Regions from separate parts of the Lactobacillus paragasseri genome, predicted to be linked through region 1. Evidence: predicted binding sites of a transcription regulator. Region 1 holds the regulator's gene; the other holds the start of a gene.
The links. Region 1 encodes LexA, which represses DNA repair genes until DNA is damaged. Its sites were predicted from a motif close to CNAACANNTGTTNG; they were not measured.

Region 1 (7,654 bases):
AGTCAACAAAGAAACTACGCCCGCCTTGTACCATCAATTAGAAGAGGCATGGGATAAACTAGATAAGGAACAGAACCCTAGTTTCCACTATATTGCAAAATAATTTTTTAGTATTTTAGTTTTTTAGTGTTAGAATAACATAGTCTAATGTAGAAAAGGAGAATCAGTAATGTTAGAAAAACCTTTATACAAAATGATGCTTAGTCATTCATTCAATATTCCAGTAAAAGTTACCTACTGGGATGGAAAATCAGAAGTTTATGGAAATGGCACACCGGAAGTGGAGGTTATTTTTAACAAAAAGATTCCTTTTAAAGATATTACAAGTAATGCATCTTTAGCTTTAGGTGAAGCATATATGAATAAGGACCTTGAAATCAAGGGAAGTATTCAACAGTTAATCGAAGCAGCTTATGAAAGTAGCCAATCTTTCATGCGTGCTTCAAAATTCAGAAAATTTTTACCTAAGCAAAAGCATACTGAAAAACAAAGTCAAGAAGATATTCAGAGTCACTATGATATCGGAAATGACTTCTACAAATTATGGCTTGATCCAACTATGACTTATTCATGTGCCTACTTCACTAACGGAAATACAGATGATCTTGAAGCAGCTCAAATTGCAAAAGTGCATCATATTCTTCAAAAGCTAGATCCAAAGCCAGGTAAAACCTTGTTAGATATTGGCTGTGGTTGGGGGACACTAATGTTAACCGCAGCTAAAGAATATGGATTAAAAGTTACTGGTGTTACCTTGAGTCAAGAACAATTTGATTTAGTTAACAAAAAAATTAAAGATATGGGGCTCGAAGATCAAGCAGAAGTTTTACTTGAAGATTATCGCGAATTAGGTAATCGTGACTTTGACTATGTAACTTCCGTAGGAATGTTTGAACACGTTGGTTCTGAAAATCTAGGTGAATATTTCAAGGATGTTGCTAAATATTTAAAGCCACACGGTATTGCTTTAATTCATGGAATTACTCGTCAACAAGGCGGCGCTACTAATGCTTGGATTAATAAATATATCTTTCCCGGTGGCTACATTCCTGGTTTAGTAGAAATTGTTTCAAGAATTGAAGAAGCTAACTTGCAAATCGCCGATATGGAAATGCTTCGTCGTCACTATCAAAGAACTCTTGAAATCTGGGATAAGAACTTTAATGACCATCGCTCAGAAGTTGAAGGCATGCTGGGGGAACGATTTGCAAGAATGTGGGATATGTACCTCCAAGCCTGTGCAGCATCTTTTGAATCAGGAAACATTGACGTTATTCAATATCTATTAACCAAAGGTCCATCAGGTAAAAGCTTGCCAATGACTCGTCAGTACATGTTAAACGATAGATAATAACTTAAAAATAGTTTAAGCAGTAAAAATGCTCGGTCGACTGACCGAGCATTTTATTTATCGCTATTTTGTTGCAACTTATAAAGATTGTAGTAGTAACCTTTCTTTTCTAATAATTCTGTATGTGTTCCTTGTTCAACAATTCGTCCTTTATCTAAAACAATAATTTGATCAGCATCAGCAATTGTAGAAAGACGGTGAGCAATTGCTAGTGTTGTTCTACCTTGACGAAGCTTCTTCAACCCATCTTGAATCAAGTTTTCTGTTTCAGTATCAACATTCGCTGTTGCCTCATCCAAAACTAAAATTTTAGGATCTGTTACTAAGGTTCTAGCAAAAGAAATTAACTGTCTTTGGCCTTGGCTAAGTTCTGATCCGCCTTCGATCACTTTAGCATGATACTTACCAGGCATCTTTTCGATAAAAGAATCAGCCTGTACTGCTTGAGCAGCTTTTTTAATTTGTTGATCAGTAATTTGATTATTATATAAACGAATATTTGAAGAAATGTCACCATAAAACATGAATGGTTCCTGTAAAACCAAGCCTAATTTCTTACGTAACTCTTTTTTCGAAAACTTTCTAATATCAATATCATCAATTAGGACTTCTCCACTACCAAATTCATAAAATCTCATCATCACATTGATAATTGAGCTTTTTCCTGATCCAGTATGACCAACAATTCCTAGAGTCTCACCAGGGTTGACTACAAAAGATACATTATGAAGAATCTCATGTTTGCCATCATAAGAAAAACTAACATTTTTAAATTCAATTTTTCCTTTAGAGATTACTGCATTTTTATCATCTTCTTGCTTAGGCTCATATTCTGTTTCATCCATAATTCGAAAGATACGTTTTCCAGCTACAATTCCATCTTGAAAGAAAGTCATTCGATCCATCATAGTAGAAATTGGATTAAAGAACTGCTGTACATATTGAGAAAATGCATAAACAATCCCTGCTGGAACAAATGTCTTTTGAAGCGGAAAGCCAAAATACATCAACACTAAGGCTAATGCTAAAGAATAAAGCAAACTAGTCATCGGAGATAAAAGCAATGAGTTGACCCTAATCATATTAAAGCGAGTCTTCATCAATGTGCCATTTTCATTTTCAAAATGATTAGTCATTCTCTTTTCTTGCTTAAATTGCTGAATTAAGGAAACACCTTCTATTGACTCATTTAAATTTGTATTAATCCTACTTAGACGTTCACGAAAACCACGATACAATTTTGAACTTTTCTGCGTATAAATCCAAAAGACAAAACCTAAAATTGGCAAAAATAATAGCACAATTAAAGCAGCAAATTTATTGGTCACATACATTGCTACAAAAGCAGTTACTAATGAGAAAACTCCAATAACTACCTGACAAAGCACTCCCAAGAAATCGCTCAAAGTCATCGTATCATTAGTAACTCTTGAAACAATTGAACCAGCTGGAGTCTGATCAAAATATCGCATCCCCAAACTATGAAGCTTACGATACAAATCCTTTCTGACACTCTCAAGCGTTTTTTCAGCTCCAAGTGCATACAAATACTGGTAAATAAACTGAAGAACTGCCTTAATAATCGTTCCCAGCCCATACAACAAACCAGCCCAGATAATAATTTGAACGGTTGCTTTTTGTTTAATCAAATAATTATCTAAGAAAAATTGCAGCCCTCTCGGCAAAAGCATGTTGATTACACTTACTAAGAAAGCTCCAAAAACTGCGATCCCCATCTCTACTTTAAAAGGCTTAACATATTTCAAAACACGTTTAAAAATATGGATTTGTTCTTTAAGCGGGATTGCCTTTGACCAAACTGATTTAGTTTCTTCATTATTGTCCATCTATTTCACCCACCTTTGCTCGTAGTTCTTGTTTACGCCACATTTCAGCATACCAACCATCTTGCGCCAATAAGTCAGCATGTTTTCCTCTTTCAACAATCTTTCCATTTTTCAGAACTAGAATTAAATCAGCATCCATTACCGAGGTTAAACGGTGTGCGGCAATCAGCGTCTTTTTGCCTTTTCTTTCAGATCGAAGCGAATTCAAAATAGCAGTTTCTGTCTTTGCATCAACTGCTGAAAGAGCATCGTCTAAAATTAAAATCGGACTTTCTTTTAATAATGCTCTAGCAATTGATAATCGTTGCTTTTGTCCACCAGACAATGAAACACCATTTTCTCCAACTAAAGTTTGATAGCCCGCTGGCATCTGCATAATATCATCATGTAAATCACTCTTTTGAGCTGCAGATTCTATTTTATTCTTAGTTGCATCTTGATCAGAAAATGCAATATTCTTCTCAATTGAAGTAGAGAACAAAAAGTTATTCTGCGGTACATAGGAAATTTCATTTAAAAGTAGTTTTAACGGAATATTTCGAATATCATGTCCGCCTAAAGTTATTTTGCCTTGATAGTGATCAAATTCTCTAAGTAAAAGCTCAATAATTGTAGTTTTTCCAGCTCCAACTTTTCCAACTAAACCTAATGTTTGTCCTGGCTTTAACGTGAACTCAATATTTTGTAAAACCGGAATTTCCTTTTCATCAGGGTAGGCAAAAGATCTAATATCATATTTCAGATCACCTTGAATATCTTTAACTGTTAAACTTTGATCAGCATTTTCATCTGTAATTTGTGGTCTTTCATATAAAAGACGCTCAACACGATCATAAGAAGCTGATCCTCTTTCTAAAATATTAAATAAATAACCAATCGCAAACATTGGCCAGACCATATTAGAAATATAAGCAATAAATGAAACTAATTGCCCTACTGACAAAGTATGATTTGTTACTAGTAAACCACCATAAATAATTGTGATTACATAAGTAGCTCCAATAATTAAAGTTCCTAGTGGATCAAACATTGAATCCCACTTAAAAACCTTCTTATTGATTTGAATAGTTTCATCTACCATTTTATTAAAGGCAGTAGAATCTTGCGTGCTTTCGCCAAAAGCTTTTAATACTTTAATTCCAGAAACAGATTCTTGAGTTTTATTATTTAAACGAGAAAATGCCGCTTGTGACTTATCAAAGCTATAATGAAGTTTATCTCCTAATTTCCAGGCCCCTAAAGCCAAAAACGGAAGTGGCAAAAGTGCAATAACAGTTAAGCGAAAGTCTGTAAAGATAATCATTGCTATCATCGTTGTTCCACCAGTGACTAATGAGTCTACTAAAGTTAAAACGCCGTCTCCCGCAACATTTTGAATAGAATTGATGTCGTTTGTTGCATGCGCCATTAAGTCACCAGTCCGGTGTCTTTGATAAAAAGTGCGATCCATAACCATAAAGTGCTTAAACAAACGTGACCGCATTTGTCTTTCTAATTCAGCCGCACCACCCCAAATCTGCTTACGCCAAAAGTAGCGTAATAAATACAAAACAATCGCAGCAGCAACAACCGCTAAAATTAAAGCTGCATATTCACTCCAACTAATTGATCCCTTATCTAATTGATCAGCCATCAATCCTAAAATTCTAGGAGGTACTAAATTTGCAATCGAAGTTAAAGCCAGAAAACTAATTCCAATAATATATCTCTTTTTTTCTTGCTTGAAAAACCAGCCCAATTTGCTGAAAATGTTCATTTTTTCACCTCACAATATACAAATAGACAGAGGAATCCGGTCCTCTGTCTATTACCAAATATTAGTAAAGTAAGCTACTACTTTTGTTGTTGATGCTTCATCATATTCATAACTTGATTAAGCTTCTTAGCGGATGGTTTTTGTCCCATTTGCGCCATCATAGCTGCAATCATATCTTCACTAATAGGAGGATTGTCTTGGAAATACTTCTTCATGTATGCACGAGCACCGTAAAATCCGCCGACAAGACCGATTAATAATGCGATAATAATAAGAAAAATTGCTAAACCTAAATTCATTTCCCAAAAACCTCCGAAAATTAATGTACTTTTTCAGCATACCAAAAAAACAGCTATTTTTAAAGTAAAAGATTAATCTTTTCTTAATCCTTTACGACGTTGTGCCTCTTTTGCTTTTTCTGAAGTTACTTCTTTACCATTTTCATCAATAACTACAGTGTCTTCTAATTGCTGCCTAAAGCCTGCACGGAAGTTTTCTAGAAAAGCAGATCTTAATTTCTTGCGTTCTTCAACTTCATCGGGAGTTAATTCGCGTTCTCTACTAATTTTAGTTAGCTCATTAATTCTTTTAATTAGCTTTTCTTCTTCTTTTTTATCCATAAGTAAACACCTCACTAAACAATGTTAGTTTACCCTAATTATAGCAATAAAAAAAGACTCAACTACTAAGAACGCCTGTTTGCTGAGATAAAGTTTTTTTGTTAAAATACTAGTAAGTAACTAGATGGAGAAAAAATTATGACTGAACCACATGCAAATAAACAATTAGAAATTTTACGTTTTATTTACGATACCGTTGAAGAACGAGCTTTTCCACCTACAGTTAGAGAAATCTGTAGTGCAGTTGACCTTTCATCAACTTCAACCGTTCATGGTCACTTAGCTCGACTTGAAAAGAAAGGGTATATTTTAAAAGATGCCACTAAGCCAAGAGCAATTGAAGTAACTGAAAAGGGACGAGAAGCTTTAGGAATTAAGCCTAAAGATATTCCAATTGTTGGTGTAGTGACTGCTGGTCAACCAATCTTAGCGGTTCAGGATATCGATGAATACTTTCCTCTTCCACCTGATCTTGAAAATGATGCTGGCGAACTTTTCATGTTACGCGTTCATGGTGAATCAATGATTAATGCTGGAATTTTAAACGGTGATCACGTGATTGTGCGCAAACAATCTAGTGCAAATAATGGCGAGATCGTTGTTGCAATGACTGAAGACAATGAAGCAACAGTTAAGAGATTCTTTAAAGAAGATGGATATTATCGTTTACAACCTGAGAATGATACTATGGATCCAATTATTTTACCTGTGGTTCAAATTTTAGGCAAAGTTGTCGGTCTATACCGTAATAACATTGATTAAAAAAACTGGTTAGGAAATTAATTCCTACCAGTTTTTATTTTTTCACTAATTTAATTAAAGGTTTTATATTTAACCAATCTTGAGCAATTGTATCTGTCAGTTTTCGGTTATAAAAAACCGCGGCTGGGTGATATTGTGGTATTACCGTATATTTTTCTTTAGACCAAACGTAGCCATCTTTTTTACTATTTAATTTCAAAATCGAGGTATTTTTAATAATCTTACCATGCACTTTACTAATCTCATATTTATGATCAAGTAAGCGGCTCAAAGCAGTCGTGCCCACAGTTACGATAATTTTAGGTTGAGCATATTGAAGCTCGAAATCTAATAAAGGAGCATGCGCTAGAATTTCTTTTTTAGTTGGCTTTCGGTTAGGGTATTTTATTACTTCTTTATTTTCTTTTTTACTAAATACCCTCTTAACACTATAAGGTCGACTTCTTACTGCGCTTGTAATGTAAACATCTTCTCGCTTTAAGCCAATTGAAGCTAATGACTTCATCAATTCTTTTCCTGAAGCACCATGAAAAGGAATCAGCGACTCTATTTCTTCTCTTCCTGGTGCTTCGCCAATAATCATTAGTTTAGGATGAACTGGACCAGCTCCAAAATTGATCCCTTCTAATTTCATCCCTCTTGATCTTTCCTTAACTTCAACTAATAACTTATCTGGATATCTCATTTTTAATGTAGTCCTGTGCCTTTTTTAAGAGCTCATTCAATTCTTCATAATGCAAGCATTTACTGGCCTCTTCTAAATTCACCCATTTAGAAGAGCCAATTTCACTTCTTTGTAATTTAATTTTTTGAGTTGGAATGAATTCACTTAAAAACAAAGTTACTGTCTTCAAACGATCACGAGTAATTTTATAAGTGAGACTTTCTTTAAAATTAAAATCATAGTTTGGTCTTAATCCCACTTCTTCGTAAACTTCTCTTTTTGCCGCTTGTACATTATTTTCTCCAGCTTCAAGATGTCCTTTAGGAAAACCCCATGTACGATTAAGCATACTTTGAACTAATAAAAACTCTATTTCATTTTTATTAATTCTATAAATGATACTGCCCGCTGAATACTCATGCACTGTCTTCATTATGCGCCCTCCTCTTAATTTACAGTTTACTTCATTATAAGCTAAATTATCATTTTAAACCTTTTTGAGATTTGTTACTTTTCTATTTTTCTCTCTTATTTTTAGTTTAATCGACAAAATGCAAATTTAAGGTTACACTTTATGGTGAAATAGATTAAATAAGGTGAAGAAATTGAAAAAACAAGAACAAACTGAAAGCTGGGGACAGTGGATTCTCCAAG
Region 2 (7,654 bases), 210 kb from region 1:
GACTGTCATCTTGTAATATTACGTGGGAGCCAGGCATGTTTTTAACATGGAACCAATAATCACGTTTGTCAGCCTTTTTTAAAGTTAACCAGTCATTTTGATAATTGTTTTTTCCAACTAATACTTTCTTTCCATCACTCAATTTGAAAGTATTCAAATTTTTTTCGCTAATTTTTTTCTTGCGTCGACGGTTGTGAGTCTGTTCTTTCAAATAGCCTTGATTAATTAATTCATCCCTGATTGCATCAATATCTTGAGGATCAGCATTATCAATCGCGGTCTGAATAGAATCAAAATAATCTAAATTTTCATTGGCTACTTTTATCTGCTCGTTAACGTGTTTAATTGAATTACGTAATTTTTGATAACGAGTAAAGTATTTCTGAGCATTTCTAGCAGGAGAGAGAGCAGGATCAAGTTTTATTTTCAATGGTTGATTATTTTCATAATAATTTGGTAAGTCAATACTTTCCATACCAGGTTTTACCTCATGAAGATAAGCATTAAGTAATTCGCCCTTGATTCGATAGCCTTCAGAATTTTCAGCTTGATCTAATTGTTTACGTAATTTAATAATTTTCTTCTTGAGCTTTTTAAGTTCATTATTAACGATATTTTCAACTTTTTTAGACTTTTGTTTTACCCATTCGCGATTAGCTTGCTCGCGGTAAAAGTTATCAAGAGTTTCGTTGATATCGTCATTAGAGTAAATCAGATTTAGCTCAAGATGATAGGGAAGATAAGTATATACTCGATCTTTATGCTTAATAGTCTGTAAAACATACCCCTTAGGTCTATTAAATTGATTAAAAAATGTTTGCAAGGAGCTATAGGAAAAGTCATCTTCTAGATAACCTGTGAATTCTTTTTTATCATCTCCATCTAAACCGTTAAATTGCTTTACAAAATCTATCGGTTCAGGATATTTTTTCTTTAAATCGTTGAAATGGTCTAAAGATAAATGAAAACCATTAAGTCCTGGTAAAAGCGGTGGTAATTCATAAGATGCATGCGGAAGTAATAAACGAGCCCGGTTTTCATCAGGATTAATTCTCTTAAGCAAGTCAATAATCTTATTATCATCAGCATTATATAAGATGACATTACTGTGACGCCCCATTAATTCAACTGATAAGATAAGTTGCATTTCGTCGCCAAGCTCATTTCGATTAGAAAAATAAAAATTAACAATTCTTTCTACGCCGACTTGCTCAATTTTTTTAAGAATTGAACCTTCTAAGTATTTACGTAGAACCATGACAAAAGTGGGGGCAACATCGGGATTTGTAATTGTATCTGTTGTAATATAAAAACGCGGATTTTGAGCATTTGCAGAAATTAATAGACGTTGATTTGTACGATCTTTTCTAAAATTTAAAACTAAGTCTTGTTCGAATGGTTGATAGATTTTTGTAAGCTTTCCTCCAGTTAAAGCGGGAGAGAGATTTTGTAAAAGACTATGAATAAATAAGCCATCAAAAGCCATAAGTGTCCTCCTTAAAAATAGTATATATATTATACTCTTTAATACTATAAATTTCCTTAGTTACCAATTACGTGATTTTTTCACAAATATTGTTAAATTTTCACAAGTCTTGTGAAAATTTAAATTATGTCTTAGAATTATTGTTGATTAGACAAAATGGGAAATATAAGCATAGGTGGTAAATAAAAATGGATGTCCTAATATTTAATAGTGTTAGTGAAAGTATTAAGCGGGCGATTAATAAAAAATGTGGGTTAAATCTTTCTCAAACTCGTTTATTACTTTTCTTCGACCGTCATCAGAATGAAACATTGACGATGGGAGAATTAGCACAAGCACTAAGTATATCGCTTTCTACCTTAAGTAGACAAATTAAGCAGAAAAAAACTGCTGCTTTAATTCAAGTTGAACGTTCAAAGAAGGATTCTAGTAAATCTTTAAATTTGAATGCTGAAGGATTAGCCAAAGCCCAGGAACTAAAAGATGTTTTAAGACAAATCGAGGCGCAGGTTTTTTCTACTTGGAGTCAAGAAAAAATTCAAGATTTTGATAGTAAGATGCAAATTGTTGTTAACAACTTAATGGCAGATGAGTTATAAATCAACGATTATATTTAAAAAACAATTGATTTTATGATATAATTTCATTTTGATAAGTAGTATTGCAGCATGCAACTTAATGCTGCCATTTTAATTTTAAGGTAGGTTTTCACACGTGAAGATAGCACTCATTACAGATAGATATAAGCCCAGAAGAAGCCAAGGCCAACGATATTACTGTAGTACCAATCCCAGTTATCATTGGAGATAAGCAATATATGGATGGGATAGATATTACTGCGGAAAAACTTTTTGAGCTAGAACGCGATGGAGCACCTTTTCCGAAGACTTCGCAACCTAGTCCAGGTACTATGCTTGAACTATGTCAGAAATTAAAAGATGAAGGCTATGAAGCAATTATCGCTATTCCATTAACGTCAGGTATTTCCGGTTTCTACAATAGCTTAGTTAACTTAGCACATAATCATCCTGAATTTAATCTTTACCCTTATGATCCAGCAATGACAGTTCGTTCAATGGGAAACTTAGTACTTGCAGCCGCCAAAATGATTAAAAATGGGTGGGAACCTAAAGAAATTTTAGCTAAGCTTGATGAAATCAGAGATACAATCGATGTTTTATTTGTTGTAGATGACTTAAATAATTTAGTTCGTGGTGGCAGATTAAGTAATGCGAGCGCCTTTATTGGTACTATGCTTCAAATTAAGCCACTGTTAACATTTAAAAAAGATGATTATCAAATTGTAAGCTTTGATAAAGTACGTTCAATGAAGCGTGCGGTAAAGAAAGCAGAAAATATCACTATTGAACGAATAAATAATTCACCAATTAAAGATAAAATAGCATTAACCGTTTATAATTCAAATGACTTAGAACAAGCTACTAAGGTTAAAGATGATTTTCAAGCCGCTTTCCCTAATATGACCATCAAAATGTTCAATTTTAGTTCTGTGATTGCCACATATTTAGGAGAGAAATCTCTTGGTATTACTTGGATGGCAGACATTGATAAAATGGACTTTAGTAAAAAATAATCATATGAAAAATAGGAGAGCTAGAGTTGCTTTCCTATTTTTTTAATAAATAAAGAAAAACTAAAGTGAGAGTGAACTAAATTAATGAAAAATAAATTTTTAAAAATTTTAGGCTTAGTCGCAGGGGTAGGATTTACGTTAGTAATAGTCTTTCAAGTGATTTTAGCAATGAATACGAGCGCTATCAAAAATTCAACTCCCACAACTGTTAACTCAGCTACAAGTAATAGTAGTGATAAAGAAATTATTGCTGAAGCATTAAATACTGATTTTAAGAGTTACAAATTTAAAGTAAAGAATTCACCTGGAATTGAGGCTACTAGAACTTGGTCAGGCAAATATCAAAATGACCCGCTTAAAGCACAAGCTAAAGTAGATAAGACTTCTATGTGGCTAAATGAAGATAAGGTATATCAGAAGATGTGGGATAATACCGGAAGTCCAAAATGGAAGGCTTCATCTACAATGACGCCTAACAAGGTAGTCAGTCAGTTTGATCCAGCTATTATCTTAAGTGGAAGTAAAGCAATTAAGAATAATATGAAACTGAAAAAATCTGGCTCTGTTTATCGTGTTAGCTATAGCGGAAGTAGTTTACGTTTCTGGAATAAAACCCACAAGAAGCTAATTAAAAAGCTTAAGGGTAATGCTTCAGGTCTTGATAACGAAGGTGCACTTAAGCGACTAAAAGTTGAATATACTTTAAAAGAAAAAAGTGGACACCTAGTTTTGACTAGTTTTTCATTTTATTTGCGTTTTGCTTATGCTGGTTATAATATCTCGCAAGAGGGTACGTATTCAGAAATCAATGCTATTAAAGTAAGTACACCTAATGCATTAAAATCGAAGTCCTCTACCAAGAAGAGCCACAGAGTGTACCATCCAAAAGCTGATGATAGTTTTGATATCAATATAGATTCAGAAAACTCACATTCTTCTCAATCTAGTCAATCAAGTTCAAGCTCAAGTAGTCAGCAATCTAGTTCATCACAAAGTAGTAAATCTGAAGAGCATAATGATGCTAAGCAAGATTCACAAAACCAAAGTAACGCAACAAGCCAGTCAGCAGACAATAAAGAATCTAACCAACAGTCGCAAAACAATAATACAAATACTAATAATCAACAAGGGCAAAATCAAAATAATCAGCAGCCTGCATCAGGTCAGAGTCATTAGAAATAGATAATTTAAAAAGCTTTGAAAAATCCAATTTGGAATTTCAAAGCTTTTTTTACTGGACTAAACTTATTTTTCATTTTTTATAGAATTACGTAATAATTTAAGAAATAAACGCGCAACGTTTGATAGTTGAACTCGTGAATTCCAAATTAACCGATTATGATCAATTATTTTGGGTTGAAGTGGAATAAAACAAAGATTGCTCTCCGGGGAAAGTGAAAGTAAATCTTTATAAATTAGCAGGCAATATAGTCCTTTTTCTACTAGATATTGCAGATTATCAGGTAAATTAAATGTGGCTACGATATTTAATTTTTGCGGATCAGTACACCAATCTCTAAAGTTATCAGAATCAGCTGTGTGCTTAGAAATAATAAGTGGATATTTCTGAAGGTCTTCAGGGACAATATATGGTTGCTTGGCAAGAGGATGATCTTTACTTACAATTATTCCATATTCATTATTTTCAGGAAGCGTAAGGCTATTAAAGTTTTGAGTCGTGTCATATTGTCCCATTGTAATTCCAAAGTCTAAAATACCACGCTCAATTTTCCCTTCGATCATAGAAGAATTCCCATTAAAAACATGAATTTTTACTTGAGGGTAATTTTTAACAATATTATTTACAATATCCATTACACGCTTAATTGCAATACTTTCTCCAGCTCCAATATATAATTCACCAGAAATGATTTTAGAATGTTTTAAATTTTGTTGTGTCTTATTAGCTAAAGAAATAATTTCTTCAGCATGTTCTTGAAGATAATAGCCTTCCTGAGTTAACGTAATTTCTTGATGTCCGCGGTAAAACAAGGTTACACCAAGTTCTTCTTCTAGATTTTTTAACTGTCTTGACAAGGATGGCTGACTAATATGAAGAGAATTAGCAGCTTTTGATATATTTTTTTCTTCGCAAACTGCCAGAAAGTATCTTAAAACTCTTAACTCCATAAGTGATACCTCTCATTTTTAATATAAACTATCATATTTATTATAATTAAAATAGTACTATACTTAAATTAATCTTGATTCTTATGTCTATTGATCTTATTGAGAGCAGCTTTTTGCTTTTTTTGATCTACGTGAGTATACAAGTCAGTTGCCGTAGTTCCTTTTTGACCTAATTGTTGTGCTACGAGAACTTGATCTTTAGTTACTTCGTACAGCTCACTGGCCAAAGTATGGCGTAATTTATGCGGTGTTAGAGGTTTTCCAAAAGCAGCAGAATATTTATTGACCATCTTTTCAACAGCATTTGCAGTCATTCTTCTGGTTTTTCCATGCCATCTGGTTAAAAAGAAGGCTATATCATCTCTATCTGCATGGTAGCGATCGGCACGTATTTCTTGATATTTTTTTAAATAAGGAATAGTCCAGTCAGCAATCGGGACACTATCTTTTTGACCACCTTTTCTAATCACATCAAGCATTTCATCTTTTAGGTTAATGTTACGAACATTCACACTAACACATTCTGAAACTCTAATTCCTGTACCTAAAATCAATGCAATAATAGCGATATCACGTTCATGATTTTTTTTGAAAGAAGGTAGAGACTGTTTATTACATTTATGCTCGTATTCATTTTCAATAAAATCTAAAAATTGATATTTTAAATCACCCATGTACATATGAGATTCTAGAACATGAGCTCGGTAATTCAATGTCTTAGTATCATTCAACGAATTAATTTTTAACATGACATTACGATCAAAGTATGGTTCTCCATGATTATTGTCTGAGGTAATTGTTAAAAATTTATATAAAGAACGCAGGGCATTAATTGATCGATTAATTGTAGTAGGTGAGTTTAATCGTCCTTGTTGGTTTTTGGTGTGTTTAAGATGATGAATATAAAGCATAACATCATTTCGTTGCATGTCTTCTAGTGTCACTAGTTCAATTTCTTTATTGGAAGAAGCTGTAGATAATTTATTTTGTCTCAACCAATCAAAAAAGCGACGAATTTCTGTTAAATATTGGTATGTTGTAGTTAATGAATGAGTGGTGCCAAGATTATATTCTTTTACAAAATCAGGCATATTCGCCAACTCTTGTTTAATTAAGGATAAATATTTGTTAGTTTCCAATTTATAGTCTCCTCGAACATAGGTTTGTATATATTATATCTTATTTAAGCAATTTAGTCTTGTCCCCTAATCTTTTCTAAGTAGGAGAGGGGGGAGAGTATCCATAAGTAAGAAGAAATTAGATAAATAATAACCTGAAAATGTAGAAGTTAGTTTACAGATTGCTAGGAGGAACATAACTAAAACTGGAATGCGAAAATTCTAAGGTAATTTAATAATTGATGAACTGAAAAGTTAATTTAAATTAATTTGGCAAATTTCAAGATAATTAAGGAGTTGATTATATAATTTAGAATTTGATTGAAATAGTATTTATTAACTATATATTTATTAACTGAGGCGTTAAGGCTGTATAAATGTTTGGATTTAATTAGAGGAGAACGGGATATAATTTCTAATTAAACATTAAACTAATTCACAGGAATTTTTTGCTGAAACTTACAGCTTTTTGGTATGTATGAGGAGGTTTTGTTCTTAGTATTTTGAAGACACCGATAAGACACTAATCAAGTGTAATTTTAAAGGTAAAAATAGAATTTTATAATAATTAAATGTAATTTGTAAGCATTGATTATCAGCAAAACATTGATGTTTCGGGAGAGTCTCTTATACCTTTCATTAAAATTATTGTTTTAATGAAAGACCATTACGTATATATTGATAATTCTAGACTTTAATTTTAATAAGAAAATAAATTAAAATACCCGCAATAACAATTGATAGATAAAAATTATTATGACCAGGTTTACTATGATTATGCTTTATCTCTTTTTACCTTTTATTTTGAATGTTTCATAATAATTTTAAGAAATATTCAACTTAGTATCTAGCATATCCGAACTAACATGATCTAATTAAAAGCTTACTGGATTTAGATGAAAGAAATGTATCATGAACAAAAAAGTTTCGCATCCAGTAATTTATGAGTTCTTATAGCTAACAACTTAACAACTATTAATCAAGAACCATTTTAAAAGACGTAGAATCGTCATCTCAGCACTAAAGAAATAATCTAATCTGATTAATTGATAAAAATCTTTAGCTTAGTATTTTCAGCTGATTAATAAATGAAATAGAGGCTAAGGAAGATTTCTGACTGTAAAAAGATTAATGTGTTCTAATTGAAATGCTAGTAAATTTAAAAATGATTTTTAAAAAGTAACTTTTGATAAATAGTAGATAATTAGTTGATTGACTGTTGATTGTGATTAATTACAAATATGATATATTTTTAAATATTACTTTACATAATATATATTACACGAAGTATAGTCAAGATGAACTAAGCTACTCTCTTTTATAAGT

Region 2: the regulator LexA is predicted to act here: its motif matches at 6,363-6,376, upstream of xerS (tyrosine recombinase XerS).

The regions. Positions count from the first base shown of each region.
Region 1 covers NZ_AP018549.1:765,491-773,144, reverse strand. Annotated here, with positions in the region: gene LpgJCM5343_RS03810 (lysophospholipid acyltransferase family protein) at 1-103, shown strand, start outside; gene LpgJCM5343_RS03805 (SAM-dependent methyltransferase) at 170-1,351, shown strand; gene LpgJCM5343_RS03800 (ABC transporter ATP-binding protein) at 1,405-3,198, opposite strand; gene LpgJCM5343_RS03795 (ABC transporter ATP-binding protein) at 3,188-4,954, opposite strand; gene LpgJCM5343_RS03790 (YneF family protein) at 5,032-5,253, opposite strand; gene LpgJCM5343_RS03785 (DUF896 domain-containing protein) at 5,326-5,574, opposite strand; gene lexA (transcriptional repressor LexA) at 5,713-6,336, shown strand; gene LpgJCM5343_RS03775 (uracil-DNA glycosylase) at 6,371-7,021, opposite strand; gene LpgJCM5343_RS03770 (bis(5'-nucleosyl)-tetraphosphatase) at 7,005-7,433, opposite strand; gene lepB (signal peptidase I) at 7,606-7,654, shown strand, end outside.
Region 2 covers NZ_AP018549.1:975,151-982,804, forward strand. Annotated here, with positions in the region: gene LpgJCM5343_RS04735 (Rqc2 family fibronectin-binding protein) at 1-1,486, opposite strand, end outside; gene LpgJCM5343_RS04740 (MarR family winged helix-turn-helix transcriptional regulator) at 1,675-2,085, shown strand; gene LpgJCM5343_RS04745 (DegV family protein) at 2,223-3,080, shown strand; gene LpgJCM5343_RS04750 (hypothetical protein) at 3,165-4,256, shown strand; gene LpgJCM5343_RS04755 (LysR family transcriptional regulator) at 4,326-5,210, opposite strand; gene xerS (tyrosine recombinase XerS) at 5,279-6,349, opposite strand.